2 regions of the Enterobacter chuandaensis genome follow, and region 2 is predicted to be linked to the other one. Evidence: predicted binding sites of a transcription regulator. Region 2 holds the regulator's gene; the other holds the start of a gene.
What was found. Region 2 encodes LexA, which represses DNA repair genes until DNA is damaged. Its sites were predicted from a motif close to TNCTGTATGTACATACAGNA; they were not measured.
Positions count from the first base shown of each region.

Region 1: a site for LexA is predicted at 6,793-6,812, ahead of sbmC (DNA gyrase inhibitor SbmC). Genes of this name have one in related genera too.

Region 1 is NZ_CP097173.1:3,023,597-3,031,562, forward strand. It holds gene MX657_RS14735 (AMP nucleosidase) at 1-766, shown strand, start outside; gene MX657_RS14740 (aminopeptidase P family protein) at 785-2,551, shown strand; tRNA gene MX657_RS14745 (tRNA-Asn) at 2,623-2,698, opposite strand; gene emmdR (multidrug efflux MATE transporter EmmdR) at 2,802-4,256, opposite strand; tRNA gene MX657_RS14755 (tRNA-Asn) at 4,418-4,493, shown strand; gene MX657_RS14760 (DUF496 family protein) at 4,659-4,994, opposite strand; gene MX657_RS14765 (FUSC family protein) at 5,153-6,211, opposite strand; gene sbmC (DNA gyrase inhibitor SbmC) at 6,304-6,777, opposite strand; gene dacD (serine-type D-Ala-D-Ala carboxypeptidase DacD) at 6,897-7,966, opposite strand, start outside.
Region 2 is NZ_CP097173.1:324,103-332,068, forward strand. It holds gene gntU (gluconate transporter) at 1-104, shown strand, start outside; gene plsB (glycerol-3-phosphate 1-O-acyltransferase PlsB) at 222-2,642, opposite strand; gene MX657_RS01525 (diacylglycerol kinase) at 2,797-3,165, shown strand; gene lexA (transcriptional repressor LexA) at 3,274-3,882, shown strand; gene dinF (MATE family efflux transporter DinF) at 3,946-5,283, shown strand; gene MX657_RS01540 (CsbD family protein) at 5,404-5,613, shown strand; gene zur (zinc uptake transcriptional repressor Zur) at 5,662-6,174, opposite strand; gene MX657_RS01550 (cupin domain-containing protein) at 6,290-6,778, shown strand; gene traF (conjugal transfer protein TraF) at 7,004-7,966, shown strand, end outside.

The DNA of each region.
Region 1 (7,966 bases), 2.0 Mb from region 2:
CCTCTCCTGCGCGGGCGGGATCTGGATCACCGCAGAGACCGAAGCGCCCGAGCAGGCCATCTCCGACCTGGCGTGGAAAAAACACCAGATGCCCGCCTGGCACCTGATCACCGCCGACGGTCAGGGGATCACCCTGATCAACATCGGCGTGGGCCCGTCAAATGCCAAGACCATCTGCGACCATCTGGCGGTGCTGCGCCCGGACGTGTGGCTGATGATTGGCCACTGCGGCGGCCTGCGCGAAAGCCAGCTGATTGGCGACTACGTGCTGGCCCATGCCTATCTGCGCGACGACCACGTGCTGGATGCGGTACTGCCGCCGGACATCCCGATCCCGAGCATCGCCGAAGTACAGCGCGCGCTCTACGACGCCACCAAGGAGGTGAGCGGCATGCCGGGTGAAGAGGTCAAACAGCGCCTGCGTACCGGTACGGTGGTGACGACGGATGACCGCAACTGGGAGCTGCGTTACTCCGCCTCCGCGCTGCGCTTCAACCTGAGCCGCGCGGTGGCGATTGATATGGAGAGCGCCACCATCGCCGCGCAGGGATATCGCTTCCGCGTTCCTTACGGCACGCTGCTGTGCGTGTCCGATAAGCCGCTGCACGGCGAAATTAAGCTGCCGGGCCAGGCCAACCGCTTCTATGAAGGGGCCATCTCCGAGCATCTTCAGATTGGCATTCGCGCCATTGATTTGCTGCGGGCGGAAGGCGACCGACTGCATTCACGCAAGCTGCGCACCTTCAACGAGCCGCCGTTCCGCTAATAACAATAAGGAAAAACCATGCACACAACATCACCGTTATCCGCCCTGCGTCAGTGGATGGAAGCCCATCATCTCGACGGGACGATCGTCCCTCGCGCGGATGCCTGGCAGAGCGAATACTGCGCGCCGTACGACGAAAAGCTGGCCTGGCTGACGGGCTTTGACGGCTCTGCTGGCGTCGCGCTGGTACTGAAGGACAAAGCGCTGCTGTTCGTCGACGGGCGCTATCAGGTGCAGGCCCGCGTTCAGGTCAATATGGACGAGATTGAAATTCATCATTTGCACAATGAGCCGCTTGCAGACTGGCTCACGGCAAACGTTGAGGCGGGCACGCGCATCGGTTTTGACCCATTGCTGATGACGAATTCCGAGTTCGAACACCTGTCTGCCACGCCGTGCGAGCTGGTGCCGCTGAATGCCTCACCGTTTGATACATTATGGACTGACCGCCCTGCCGCGCCGGCGGGGCGTATCCGTGAAATGCCGGTAGAGATAAGCGGTGAAACCAGTGAGGACAAACGTCAGCGCGTTGCCGCCGTGCTGGCCGCGAACGATGCTGACTACCTGGCCGTTACGCTGCCGGATAACATTGCGTGGCTGCTCAACGTGCGCGGCTCAGATATTCCCACCAGTCCGGTGCCGCTCTCCTTTGCCCTGCTTGGCCGTGACGGTCGCGTTGAGTGGTTTGTTAACGACAATAAGCTCGCAGAACTCCCTGACGCTGTTCTGAACGCCTTCTCGATTGCGCCGCAGGACACCTTTATCGAACGCTGTCAGCAGCTTGCTGAAGGTAAGCGGGTGATGGTTGATGCCGATTCCGCGCCTGTCGCCCTGCGCTTCGCCATTGAACCGCGCGGAGAAATTGTCTGGCGAACCGATCCCATCACCCTGATGAAGGCCACCAAAAACCCGGTCGAGCTGGAAGGGTATCGCGAGTGCCATCACCAGGATGGCGCCGCGTGGGTCAACTTCCTGGCCTGGCTGAGCCGCGAAGTGCCGCTGCGTGCGGCGGCTGGACAACCGCTAACAGAGCTGGACGTGCAGGCACAGCAGCTGGCATTTCGCAAACAGCAGCCCGGTTTTATCGAGCAGAGTTTCGCGACCATTTCCGCCTCGTCGAGCAATGCGGCGATGTGCCACTATCATTCAAGCGAGACCAGCAATAAGCCCATCGGTCATGACCATTTTTACCTGAACGATTCGGGCGGTCAGTACGCTAACGGCACCACCGACGCGACGCGCACGCTGGCGTGGGGCAATGTTCCCCCGCAGCAGCGCCTGCACTACACCGCCGTGCTGAGAGGCTTCCTGTCGCTAATTACCCTGCAGTTCCCTTCCGGGACTCAGGGGCACCAGCTGGATGCTTTCGCGCGTCGTCCGCTGTGGGAGATGGGGCTGGATTACGATCACGGTACCGGGCACGGCGTGGGCCACCAGCTTCTGATCCATGAGAACCCGCATCGCATCGCCAAAAAGGTCAACCCGTGGCCGCTGGCGGCAGGAAATATCATGACTATCGAGCCGGGCTATTATCTTGGCGATAGCCACGGTATTCGTATTGAAAACCAGGTGGAAATTGTGGAGAGCCAACCGGGGTTCTGCAGGTTTGCCTCGCTGACGCTGATCCCGATTGATTTGAGCCAGGTGGAATTGCATCTGTTGAGCGAGCAGGAAAAGCAGTGGCTGGATGAGTATCACCAGCAGGTGCGTGAGGCGCTGTCACCGCGGGTGAATAGCGAGGCGCGCGCGTGGCTGGAGGCGGCGACGGCACCGATTGGCGTGTAATTTCGTGCGGTCTGGCATTTACCTTGCGCAGAAAAGCAAAAAGCCTGCTTTAAAAGCAGGCTTTTTAAATTTGGCTCCTCTGACTGGACTCGAACCAGTGACATACGGATTAACAGTCCGCCGTTCTACCGACTGAACTACAGAGGAATCGTGTGAACGGGGCGCATATTATCGATGCTCCCCCGGGATGTCAAAGGCAGAATGCATATTTCCGATCGTTTGCCGATTTATTCTCCACTTCGCGCAATTGTCAGGCATTTTGCCGCGGATATTTCCACAGCCAGCGCCCGCTGACCATGCGCCAGTAGAACAGCGCCCCGCGCACGGCCCAGTCAAGGAACATCCCCAGCCAGACGCCAACCACGCCCCAGCCGAGCACCACGCCCAGGGTATAACCTGCCACCACGCGACACCCCCACATGCCGAGCATGGACACCCACATGGCAAAACGGGCATCGCGCGCCCCTTTCAGCCCGGCGGGCAATACCCAGGATGCCGCCCAGATCGGCATAAAGGCGGCGTTGAGCCAGATAAGGATCTTCACCACCTCTTTCACATCCTCTTCGTGGGTATAGAACGCGGCCATCAGCCCGGCAAACGGCGCGGTGCCCCAGGCGATTAGCGTCAGCCCAATCGTCGACAGCCAGAACACGTGGCGCAGCTGCCGCTCCGCCTGACCTATCTGCCCTTTCCCGAGCCGTTTACCGGTGATGATGGTCGAGGCCGACCCCAGGGCGTTACCCGGCAGGTTGATCAGCGAGGCGATGGAGAAGGCAATAAAGTTACCGGCGATGACGTCGGTACCCATTCCGGCAACGAACATCTGCGTAAGCAGCTTGCCGCCGTTAAACAGCACGGATTCAATGCTCGCGGGAATACCAATCCCCATCACTTCCCAGATAATGGCGAAGTTAAAGGGCCGGAAATAGCTCTTAAGCGTAAGACGCAGCGAGGGCGTAATGCCCGTCATCAGCACCCCGATGATGGCCGCCGCACCGATATAGCGTGAAATGGTTAACCCCAGCCCTGCCCCGACGAATCCCAGCCCGTCCCACGAGAATGCGCCGTAGATCAGCACGCTGCTGATGATGATATTCAGGATATTCATCCCGCCGTTAATCAGCAGCGGTATTTTGGTGTTGCCCGCCCCACGCAGCGCGCCGCTGCCAATCAGCGCGATGGCCGCCGCCGGATAGCTTAAGACCGTCATTTCGAGGTAGGTTAGCGCCAGGTCTTTGACCTCGTTCGTGGCTTCCCCGGCGACAAAGTCGATAATCTCTTTACCGAAATAGTGGATCACCGCCGCCAGCACGATCGAAAAGAGGGTCATGATCATCAGCGACTGGCGAGCTGCCTCGCGTGCGCGCTTAGGATCGAGCTTGCCGAGGCTAAAGGCCACCACCACCGTCGTCCCGAGATCGATGGCGGCAAAGAATGACATCACCACCATGTTGAAGCTGTCCGCCAGCCCGACCCCTGCCATAGCCTCTTTCCCCAGCCAGCTCACCAGGAAGGTGCTCAGCACTCCCATCAGCAGAACACAGGTATTCTCCAGGAAGATAGGCACGGCAAGAGGGGTGATTTCACGCCAGAACAGAACACGATAGCTTTTACGTTTTGCGTACCATGGCGTGCGCATGATCGCCTGGCGCAGAGGGGCAGTGACGTTCAAAATGGACCTTAGCGAGAAAAGTTGAAACTCCATTTCAAATGATGGGGGAGAAATGCTAATCCTGCAAAGTATTTTGCCTAAAAAGATGTGTGGAATTACAACAAACTGACGACAGAATCGGCAATCAGGCGATTTTCCCTAAGATCAGGTTTGACAAAACTTTTTTCGCCGCTAAGATAAGCCTCCACAACGATTCCTCTGTAGTTCAGTCGGTAGAACGGCGGACTGTTAATCCGTATGTCACTGGTTCGAGTCCAGTCAGAGGAGCCAAATTTAAAAAGCCTGCTTTTATAGCAGGCTTTTTGCTTTTCTGCATCGGGTAAAATTGTCGGGTGGCGGCTGCGCCTGACCCAACCTACAAAACCAACGGACCGCAGATCGACAAATAAAAAAAGCTCCCTGTCACCAGAGAGCCTTTTTCACAATTCGCTGCGATTACTCGCTTTTTGCTTCGGCGTTTTTGATTTCGCCCATCACTTTCAGCTTCTTAGAGATGTCGCGACGCTCTTTGGACAGCTCCGCATTTTTGATGATGTAATCATCAACACGGTCTTCATAGTCGCTCTTCATGCTGGCGATGATGCCCTGAATAGCTTCAACGCTCATGCCTGGCTTGATGTAGTCGCTCAGGTTGTCGAGCAGCAGAACACGCTTCTGGTTGTCACGGATCTTCTTCTCAACGTCCTGGATTTCACGCTGCAGCTTGTTTTTGCGGCGGAACAGGCGGACGAATTCCAGAACATCCTGGAACGAAGGCTTGGTAGTTTCCATTTTTACACCCCTGATAATGTGAGATTCGGATTCGTTAAAGCAACCGTTGTAACAATAACCTTACTGACAGCGGCTGCGAATGACAATGGCTATATCGTTTAAAGCTATCATAACCCCAATTGCTGCTGAATCGAAGCAGCAGGCGTCACATCCGCGTTTTATTTGCGCAGCGCCCGACAAATCAGGTGCGATAGCAGCTCAAGCTGACGCGCCAGTTCCAGGCTCAGCCAGACATAGCCATGGATGGGCGTTTCCGCCACGTTATCGCCCTGCCGCTCATTGATCAGCTGTTTCAGCTCTGCCACAATTTCATTCAGACGCTCGCTGTTCGCCAGAACGGGCTGCGGGTTGCCTTCATAGAGCGCATGGGCGATGGTCAGCAGGGTTTGCTGCGTCATCATTTGCGTCTCTTTGAGGGTCTGCGCGTTAAGCATCAACAGGTGGCTGGGGCGAGAAGCCCAGTGCGCATTGATTTGCAGTTCAAGCATGCACACCAGATTGCGGCTGACCGTCTGGATAGCTTCGAAAATTGCTTTCTGGATATGGGTCTCTTTGCTGGCGGGCGTGATCAGTCCGCGCATTTTAACCACGTCGTTGAGTATGGTTTGCAGATGCTTTTCCAGCCGCGGACGTTCAACCAGATTAGGGGAAAAACCGGCCTGATAGACGCGGTTAAAGGCGGTAACGTAGTTTGCCATCTGGATACGCCAGTGCAAAAAAGCCCGCTGCGGCCAGATGCCGGTAAACAGCATGGCGAGCAGCGATCCCAGAATGACGTCCCCGCTTCGCCACAGCGCCGTGGTCATATCCCCGGCGGGCGCACCGACCACGACCGCGAGAGTGATACCAATCAGCAGCGCCTGATAAGGCCGCTTGCCCAGCGCCAGCCAGCCGCACAGGAACATGGCGGCCCCGCACCATGCCAGCATCACCGGAAAGGAGATCAGCTCCAGCTTCAGGGCGATAAGCCCCAGTGCAGAGCCGAGAACGGTACCGCCGATGCGCTCGAAGGCGCGCGGGACAACGTTCCCCCAAAATGAGATAGGCCCCATCACCACTACCAGCGTGATCAGCGGCCATGTCCCTTCCGGTACATCCAGCAACCGGACGAGGACAAACGTCAGCACAAATGCCAGCGCAATGCGGCACCCGTGCACCACGCGGTAATGTTTATATAAACGAATTTCAAAAGGGGTTAATGATTTGTCGGGACGCACACCCGCTCTCCAGCTACACGGCAAACCACAATTGTACTGTGTTTTCAGCCGGACGGATCGCTCCCGGCTGAAAAACCCTTCATTAAGCAGGCTTAAACCGTTTTGTGCTCTACTGCGATGAACATTTCAATATCCCAGTAGCCGTCCGCGTTGCCATCATTAAGATAGCGCTCAAAGCAGGGCTTAAGCGCCATCTGATATTTATTGTCCTGCAGCAGGGAATTAAAGAACTGATACCACGGGGTCGCAAAGTCGTAGTTTTCCACGCGCGCCGTCGCCACGGCATAATCACCAGCCGCGATTTCCGTCATCATCACCCCTTCGCTATTTTCCGGGATCACGAAATCATCCGGCACCGTAACGGCCGTATCGCAGCGCAGTTTTTCTGCCGGAACCTCATCGGGATTATCGTAATAGACCGCCACCCACTCCAGCGGCTCAATGTGACGCCCGTCCACCCACATGACCAGCTGTTCAAAGCCCTGCTTGACCGTTTTTTCCCACGGCCCAACAAGATGAAAACCCGCAATTTTACGCTTCTGTTGCTGCTTGATGCTGTAGTCCATGCTGCCTCCGATTATCACTGTATATTTATACACTATAAAGCAGGATTTCTATTATCGGCAAACGAGGAGTGTTTATTATGTGAGCAGACTCGCAACCCTGCCAGTCTGCTCATCAGCGGTTACAGCGTGTGGTGAAGATAATCGCTCAGGCGTGAGAATACGCCGCCCTTATCAACGGCTTCCAGCGTGACCAGCGGCCAGTGCGCCACAACTTTGTCGCGATCGTAGAGCTGGATCTCCCCGACCCGCTGATGGGCGGCAATCGGCGCTTCCAGCTCTTTTTTATCCAGCACGTATTTGGCTTTGATGTTCGGCACTTCCGCTTTTGGCAGTGCCAACCAGAAGTCCTGATCGGTGCCCAGGTTTATCTGTTCTTTATCACCGTACCAGATACGCTCTGTCCCCACTTTTTTACCGTTATGCAGGATCTGCACCGTATCAAAATTCTGCTGTCCCCAGTGCAAAAGCTTGCGTGCCTGGTCCTCGCGCCCTTTCGGGCTGTCGGCCCCCATCACCACCGCGATCAAACGACGCTGGCCGTCCACCGCGGAGGCAATCAGGTTAAAGCCCGCGCCCGAGGTATGCCCCGTTTTCAGACCGTCCACATTCATGGTCTTATCCCACAGCAGGCCGTTACGGTTCTGCTGAGTGATCCCGTTCCAGGTCAGGCTCTTTTCGCTGTACATATGGTAAAACTCTGGCTCACCGTGGATGATGGCGCGGGAGAGCACGGCCAGATCGTAAGCGGAGCTGTGCTGGCCCGGCGCGTCCAGACCGTGGACGGTTTCAAAGTGCGTATCGCGCAGGTTCAGCTTCTGCACGTAGTCGTTCATCATCTTCACAAACTGCGGCTGCCCGCCCGCCACGTGATCGGCCAGCGCCACGCAGGCGTCGTTGCCGGAATCGACAATCAGCCCACGGCTCAGGTCACGCACGGAGACGCGATCGCCCTCTTTCAGGAACATCAGCGACGATCCGTCAAAAACCGGGTTGCCTTTCGCCCACGCGTCACGCCCTACGGTGACAATGTCGTCCGGCGTAATGCGATGGCTGTCAATGGCCCGATCGACCACATAGCCCGTCATCAGCTTGGTGAGGCTCGCCGGATTGCGTTGCTGATGTTCGTTGCCCGCCGTTAAGATCTGACCAGTCGTGTAATCCATCAGCACCCAGGAGCCCGCCTGAATGG
Region 2 (7,966 bases):
GCGCGACCGAAGCGCAAACCCTGAAAACCTGGACGCTGATGGAAACCATCCTCGGCACGACGGGTGCGATTGTCGGGATGATTGCCTTTACGCTTCTGAGCTGAATACGGTGATTTAATAAGGCTCAAAAATAAGGCCCGGTAGCGTTAGCGCTTACCGGGCCTTTCTGTTATGCAGAACGTCAGGCCGGGCAAGGTGAAACACCACCCGGCTTTTTCACATCACTCGCCCTGCGTCGCGCTCTCAATCGTCAAACGCACGTCCGACGTAATCAGCTCAGCCAGCATCTGGTAAACCTTCAGCGTCTCTTCCGGCTCGGCATCGCCCGTATCGCTGATGAAGCCTTCGTCACGCAGCGTCAGCACCAGCGAGCTGAAGACCGCCTTGTCGAAGAATTCCGGGGCGTTAATGCCGTGCAGAACGGACAGGCGCTGTGCCAGCGTCCGGCTCTCTTTCTCCAGCGTACCGCGGTTGATAGACGGGTTCGCGCTCAGCAGCCAGAACGTAATGGCGTAGCGCTGCAGCGTTTCGCGCGCACCGGCCGCCAGCAGTTGCAGAGTACGGGAGCGTGACGGATTGATGTGCAGCTCGTCGTTCGCAACGGTGATCAGCCCCTGACGGCGCAGCTCTTCCGTCAGTTTTTCCAGCTCAACGGCCAGCTCTTCCTTGCTCCAGCGCAGGAACAGCTCCGCTTTCAGCATCGGGTAGAGCGTCTCAACGTGACGCAACAGCTCCTGACGTGAAATGCGGCGATGCTGGGTGATAATGGCCGCCATGAGCGACGGCAGCATTAGCATATGGGCGATGTTGTTGCGATAGTACGTCATCAGCACCGCCTGCTCGCGTGGCAGAATGATGATGTCGCCGATCGTGTCCTTCTCGACTTCAAACTTATTCATCTGCAACGCGTGATCGATAAGCTCGCTGGCGGTAGCAGAAGGCGCTGTCGAATCAACCGAGTACGGTACGTTGCGCATCATGTCCAGGTAGCAGTCCAGCTGCTCCGTGAGCTGTTCACGGGTCAGGGAACGCTGACGGGAAGCCAGCAGCGCCGTACAGCACAGGTTCATGGCATTGGCCGCACCGGCGTTGTTAATGCGCACCATCAGCTCGGACGCGATACCGTTCACCGTTGGCGTCAGCCAGGCCGGACGAACCGCTTCGATAGGATCGATAGACTCGCGCCAATCCGGAACATGATGGTTCAGATACGTCATCAGCGGCATCGGCTCGCCAAAGTTTACGTAGCCCTGACCCAGGTTGCGTAACTTGCTCAGGCCGCGCAGCATCTGCGGCAGGCTCTCTTTCTCTTTGGTCGCACCACGCAGCTCTTTGGCGTACGTGCCCACTTCCATCACGTGCTCATAGCCAATGTAAATTGGCACCAGCGTAATCGGACGGGTTCCACCGCGCAGCATCGCCTGAATGGTCATCGACAGCGTGCCGGTCTTCGGATCGAGCAGACGACCGGTACGGGAACGTCCCCCTTCCACGAAGTACTCTACGGAATAACCGCGGCTGAACAGCTCGCCCAGATACTCGCGGAACACGGTGGAGTAGAGCTTGTTGCCCTTGAAGGTGCGACGAATAAAGAACGCACCCAGGCGGCGGAAGATCGGACCGGCTGGCCAGAAGTTCAGGTTAATACCGGCGGCAATGTGCGGCGGTACCAGCCCCTGATGATAGAGCACGTAGGAGAGAAGCAGGTAGTCCATGTGGCTGCGGTGGCAGGGGACATAGACAATCTCATGGCCATCGTGCGCCAGCTGCCGCACACGTTCGGCGTTATGTACGTTGATGCCCTGATAAAGGCGGTTCCAGGTAAAGCCGAGAATACGATCGGAAAGACGAATCATCTCGTAAGAGAAGTTCGCTGCGATCTCTTCCATCAGCGCAATGGCGTTCTGCTGGGCTTTCTCATGGGAAATTTTCTTGCTGCGCGCTTCGTCTTCAACGGCGCGGGCGATTGCTTTGGAGGCCAGCAGCTTGTTGAACAGATCCTGACGCGCAGGGAGACGTGGCCCTACGGCCGCCAGGCGCTGACGGGCGAAGTGCATACGCGCCACGCGCGCCAGTTTTTGCGCGATGATCTTATCGGTGCCGTGCTCGTCCGCCATTCGGCGAAGGGAGACGGAAGGGGAGAAGCGCACAAAGCTGTCGCGTCCCAGCCAGGAGACCGCGAAGAACTTCTGGATGCCGTTAAGCATGCGCAGCGGCGGGTTCTCTTCGCCTTTTTCGCGGCCCGGACGGCGGCCAAACATCACCGATACCGGCACCATCTGCACATCCAGGTCAGGATTGCTGCGGTGCAGGTCGAGATAGTCGTGGAACAGCTTGATGGACTCTTCTTTCGGTGTGTAATAGGTAAACACGCGCGGCCCGCCATGAATGAACACGTAGCGCGGCAGCAAAGTGCCGTCAACTTCCAGCGGTTCAAGCGGGTCGGGTAAATCATGCGCCAGACACTGGGCGCGAAGTGTCAGCAGGTCTGCCTTCGAGTTATAAGGCAAAACATACATAATAGGGCGCGACGTATCGAGCCCCAGTTCCAGCGCGGGTTCTGCTGGGATAGACTTGCTTTTTACCAGTATGCTTAATGGTAAATTAAGTAATTTGTAGTAAATTCGTGGCCAGCCGGACATAAACGATGTAAAGCCTCTGGTTAATAATGCAATTGCGGCGCAAGGATAACAGAAAGCGCGCAAAATTTCTGTTGTTACCCGTCATACTTCAGGCGGCAGCGCAACGCGCTACGCCTTCTGTTACTGACGCTCTTTTTTAAAAAAGGTTCTTTTAATGGCCAATAATACCACTGGGTTAACGCGTATCATCAAAGCTGCCGGTTATTCATGGAAAGGTTTCCGTGCCGCCTGGGTTAATGAAGCCGCTTTTCGCCAGGAAGGTGTCGCCGCTATCGTCGCGGTTATCATCGCCTGTTTCCTTGATGTAGATGCCATTACCCGCGTGCTTCTCATCGGTTCCGTACTTCTGGTGATGATAGTGGAAATTCTCAATAGCGCTATTGAGGCCGTGGTCGACCGGATCGGCTCTGATTTCCACGAGCTTTCTGGCCGCGCGAAAGATATGGGCTCCGCCGCTGTCCTGCTGGCGATTATCACAGCAGCCATTACCTGGGTCACGCTGCTTTGGTCACATTTCCGATGAGCCTCGAGGAATAATTAAGTCCCTGGTTTTTTGTGCAGTTTTTGGTTCCAAAATCGCCTTTGACTGTATATACTCACAGCATAACTGTATATACACCCAGGGGGCGGAATGAAAGCATTAACGACCAGGCAGCAAGAGGTGTTTGATCTCATTCGGGATCATATCGGCCAGACGGGTATGCCACCCACGCGCGCGGAAATCGCGCAGCGTCTGGGTTTCCGTTCTCCGAATGCTGCCGAGGAACACCTGAAAGCGCTGGCGCGTAAGGGTGTGATTGAGATTGTGTCAGGCGCGTCGCGTGGTATCCGCCTGCTGGTGGAAGAAGAGACGGGCATTCCGCTGATAGGCCGCGTTGCTGCAGGTGAACCGCTGCTGGCACAACAGCATATTGAAGGTCACTACCAGGTCGATCCTGGCATGTTCAAACCGAGCGCTGATTTCCTGCTGCGCGTCAGCGGGATGTCCATGAAAGACATCGGTATCCTGGACGGCGATCTGCTGGCCGTTCACAAAACGCAGGATGTACGTAACGGCCAGGTGGTGGTCGCGCGTATTGATGACGAAGTGACCGTTAAGCGTTTGAAAAAACAGGGTAACACCGTTCAGCTGCTGCCCGAAAACAGCGAATTCACTCCGATTGTGGTCGATCTCCGCGAACAGAGCTTCTCTATTGAAGGTTTGGCTGTTGGCGTGATTCGTAACGGCGAATGGCTGTAATCACTTCCTGACAGGCTACGCTTCCGCTGTAGCCTGCTTCATTTACCCTTGCCGGTATCTCTCATGTCACTGCTGACGGCATCTGATAAGGCATTGTGGCGTCTTGCCCTGCCGATGATTTTTTCCAATATCACCGTGCCCTTGCTGGGTCTGGTCGACACGGCCGTTATTGGCCATCTCGATTCCCCTGTTTATCTTGGCGGCGTGGCGATTGGCGCAACCGCAACCAGCTTCCTGTTTATGCTGCTGCTCTTTTTGCGGATGAGCACTACCGGGCTCACGGCACAGGCGTATGGTGCAAAAGACCCGTTACGTCTGGCGCGCGCGCTGGTGCAGCCGCTGATCCTGGCGCTTGGCGCGGGGGCGCTCATTGTTTTACTGCGCACGCCCCTGATAGACCTTGCGCTCCATGTTGTTGGCGGCAGCGAGGCGGTACTGGAGCAGGCGCGTCGCTTCCTGGAAATCCGCTGGCTCAGCGCGCCTGCCTCGCTGGCGAATCTCGTTCTGCTGGGGTGGCTACTGGGCGTGCAGTACGCCCGTGCGCCCGTAATTTTACTGGTCGTGGGAAACCTGCTTAACATCGCGCTCGATCTCTGGCTGGTGATAGGCCTGCATATGGACGTGCGCGGGGCGGCACTGGCGACGGCAATTGCCGAATACGGAACCTTATTCATTGGGCTGTGGATGGTCTGGCGCGTACTGGTCCTGCGCGGGATATCCCTCGTAATGCTGAAAACCGCATGGCGCGGCAATATCCGTAAACTGCTGGCGCTCAACCGTGACATCATGCTGCGCTCGCTTCTGCTACAGCTCTGTTTTGGCGCGTTGACGGTTTTTGGTGCCCGCCTTGGGCCTGAGATTGTCGCGGTGAATGCGGTCCTGATGACATTGCTGACGTTTACCGCCTACGCGCTGGACGGTTTCGCCTACGCCGTTGAGGCGCATTCAGGGCAGGCGTACGGTGCGCGTGAAAGTGGCCAGCTTCGTGAAGTATGGCGCGCGGCATGCCGTCAGTCGGGCCTGGTCGCGCTGGCATTCGCACTGATTTACGCCTGCTTTGGGCGCGACATTATTGCATTACTCACTTCGATCCCGTCTTTACGCGAACTTGCGGATCACTACATCGTCTGGCAGGTGATCTTGCCGGTGGTAGGTGTCTGGTGTTATCTGCTGGACGGCATGTTTATCGGTGCGACGCGCGGGGCGGAAATGCGTAATAGTATGGCGGTCGCGGCGGCGGGGTTTGGTCTGACGCTGCTGACGCTTCCCTGGCTGGGTAATCACGGTTTGTGGCTGGCGCTTGCGGTATTCCTCTCCCTGCGCGGCCTGTCGCTTGCTTTTATCTGGCATCGTCACTGGCAAAATAATACCTGGCTTCCTTCCCGTCACGATATATCGTGACGGTTAAAGATTCCGAATATGAAATCAACTGCCGAATCCTTAACTACAATAATTATCACGTCCAGCAGAAAAGAACGTAACGGACGTTACGACCCGACGCTTAACTAAGAGGACACGATGATGAATAAAGACGAAATCGGCGGCAACTGGAAGCAGTTCAAAGGTAAAGCGAAAGAACAGTGGGGTAAGCTGACTGATGACGATATGACCGTCATTGAAGGTAAACGCGATCAGCTTGTCGGTAAAATTCAGGAACGTTACGGCTACGCGAAAGATCAGGCAGAAAATGAAGTCAAAGACTGGGAAACCCGTAACGACTACCGCTGGTAACGCTGAATAACCCACACAGGCGGCTCTAAGCCGCCTTTTCTTTTGCCCTTAACGCGGCTTTTTCTTCACCAGGATTGAGTGATCGTGCTGACACGCATCCTGATGCCGACAGGCTTCCACCTCAACGCATTCAGAACACAACCCGTGTGCTTCAATCACGTTATGACGCAGGGCAAAACCCATTTTTGCCGCCAGCGTATGCATAATATCCTCTACGCCCTCCGCTCCCTCTTCTTTCACCACGCCGCAACGATCGCAGATAAACATGGCCGATGTATGCGTTGGCTGATCGAAAAGATGGCAGAGGACATAGCTGTTTGTGGATTCGACCTTATGCACAAACCCTTGTTCCAGCAGGAAATCCAGCGCGCGATACACCGTCGGCGGTTTAGCCTGCGGCTCGCTTTCGCGGAGCAGGTCGAGGAGGTCATATGCGCTGATGGCACCCTGCTGCAGGCTCATCAGACGCAGGACTTCAAGGCGCTGCGGGGTCAGGCGCACATTGCGTTGCGCGCACAGCTTTTCGGCCTGCGCTAACAGCTCTTTTGTGGACTTATCCATATAGCACCTCGGATGTTCTGGGACGTAAAACCCTCACTTTACCATGTTCTGGTAAAAACACCGATATCCGCCAGGCTGTGCTATACCTGACGCATCGCAAACCGGGAATACAACCATGAAAAAACCAGACTGTATCAAGCACTGGCGCGACGTAGAAGGGCCCGATGACGCCACCTACCCCGACAGTAACGAGCTTTTTTCCATCGGATCGCCGCTGGCGCGCAGCCTCGGCCTCAGGCGCATTGGCATTCACCATGAGCGTTTACCGCCGGGGCGTCGGACATCCTATCCCCATGCGGAAAGTGACGAAGAAGAGTTTATCTATGTACTTGAAGGTTATCCCGAAGCCTGGATTAATGGCTATTTGTGGAAACTAGAACCAGGAGACAGCGTGGGCTTTCCCGCCGGAACCGGCGTCTGCCATACCTTTATCAACAACACGGAAGAAGAGGTGCGGTTGCTGGTTGTGGGGGAAGCCAACAAGAAGCACAACCGCATCTACTATCCGCTCAACCCGGTCTATGCCGCCACGCGGGAAGACCGCTGGGTGGACCATCCACCGCAGTTTTTCGGGCCGCATAATGGAAAACCTGGGAAAAAATAATTTCCTCTTCTATAAATATTGAGGGCCGTCACAAATTACAACAGGCCGTAAGGAAGTTTTACTTAGGGAATGAATTAGCGGGTCTTTTTATCTTTATTCACAGCAATAGTTCGCGCCTGTTTGGGGGATAACAGACAGGGGTTATTTCATAACAGACTATAAGACGAGCATACTGTGAAAAAACATTTTAAATTTTCGGTGGTTAGCATCGCTGTCTCCTTGTTTATGGCAAATCAGGCGGGAGCAGCCAATACCTGGACAGAATCACGAAGCGACGCCATGGGCGGCACCGGCGTTGCTTCGGGCAATTATGGTAGCGGGGCGTTAATTAACCCAGCGCTGCTGGCAAAGGCAAAACCGGACGATGACGTGACGGTCATTTTACCGTCCGTTGGGGTGCAGGTAACGGATGAGGACAATCTTCAGGATGAGATTGATACCATCAACGACAAAATCAATCACTATAAGGATGTGGTTGATAACCTTACGCCAATTCAGGTCATCACTAATCCTTTAGGCTCAATCAACCAGTTCCAGGGCGCGGCCAAAGATCTGGCCGATGAGCTGGACTATCTTAAGGGCAAAACCGCTCGCGCGACGGCAGGAGCAGGCCTCGCCGTGAGTATCCCTAACGATGTGCTTTCCGTGGCCTTTATGGCGAAAGGCTATGCCCATGGCCGGGTAAGTTCGTCTATCGACCAGCAGGATATTGATTATCTGCGCGGTATTCAAAGAAGCAATGTGGTGGCTGCCGGCGTTGCTCTGGACGCTGCACTGAGGGGCACGGACCAGATTACCAAAAACCTTAACTCAACGGCGTCTGGCCGGGCGGCAATTGTCTCCGACTACGGTATTGCCGTAGCGCGTCAGTTTGACCTCGGCGGCGTTCCGGTTTCCGTGGGCGTGACGCCAAAACTGCAGAAAACCTGGGTCTACAACTACACCACCTCAATCTACGATTACGACAGTAATAAGTGGAACGACAGCCGCTACCGCACGGACGACACGGGCTTCAACGTCGATGCCGGTATTGCCGCTGACTTAGGCGAACATTGGACGGTCGGCGTGAGCGGGCAAAACCTGATGTCGCGCGATATCGACACCAAAGATGTCCGCATTCGCAACGGGCGTACGGGGGAAGTGGTGAGCTATAAAGACACCTACCAGATTCGTCCGCTGGTGACCGCG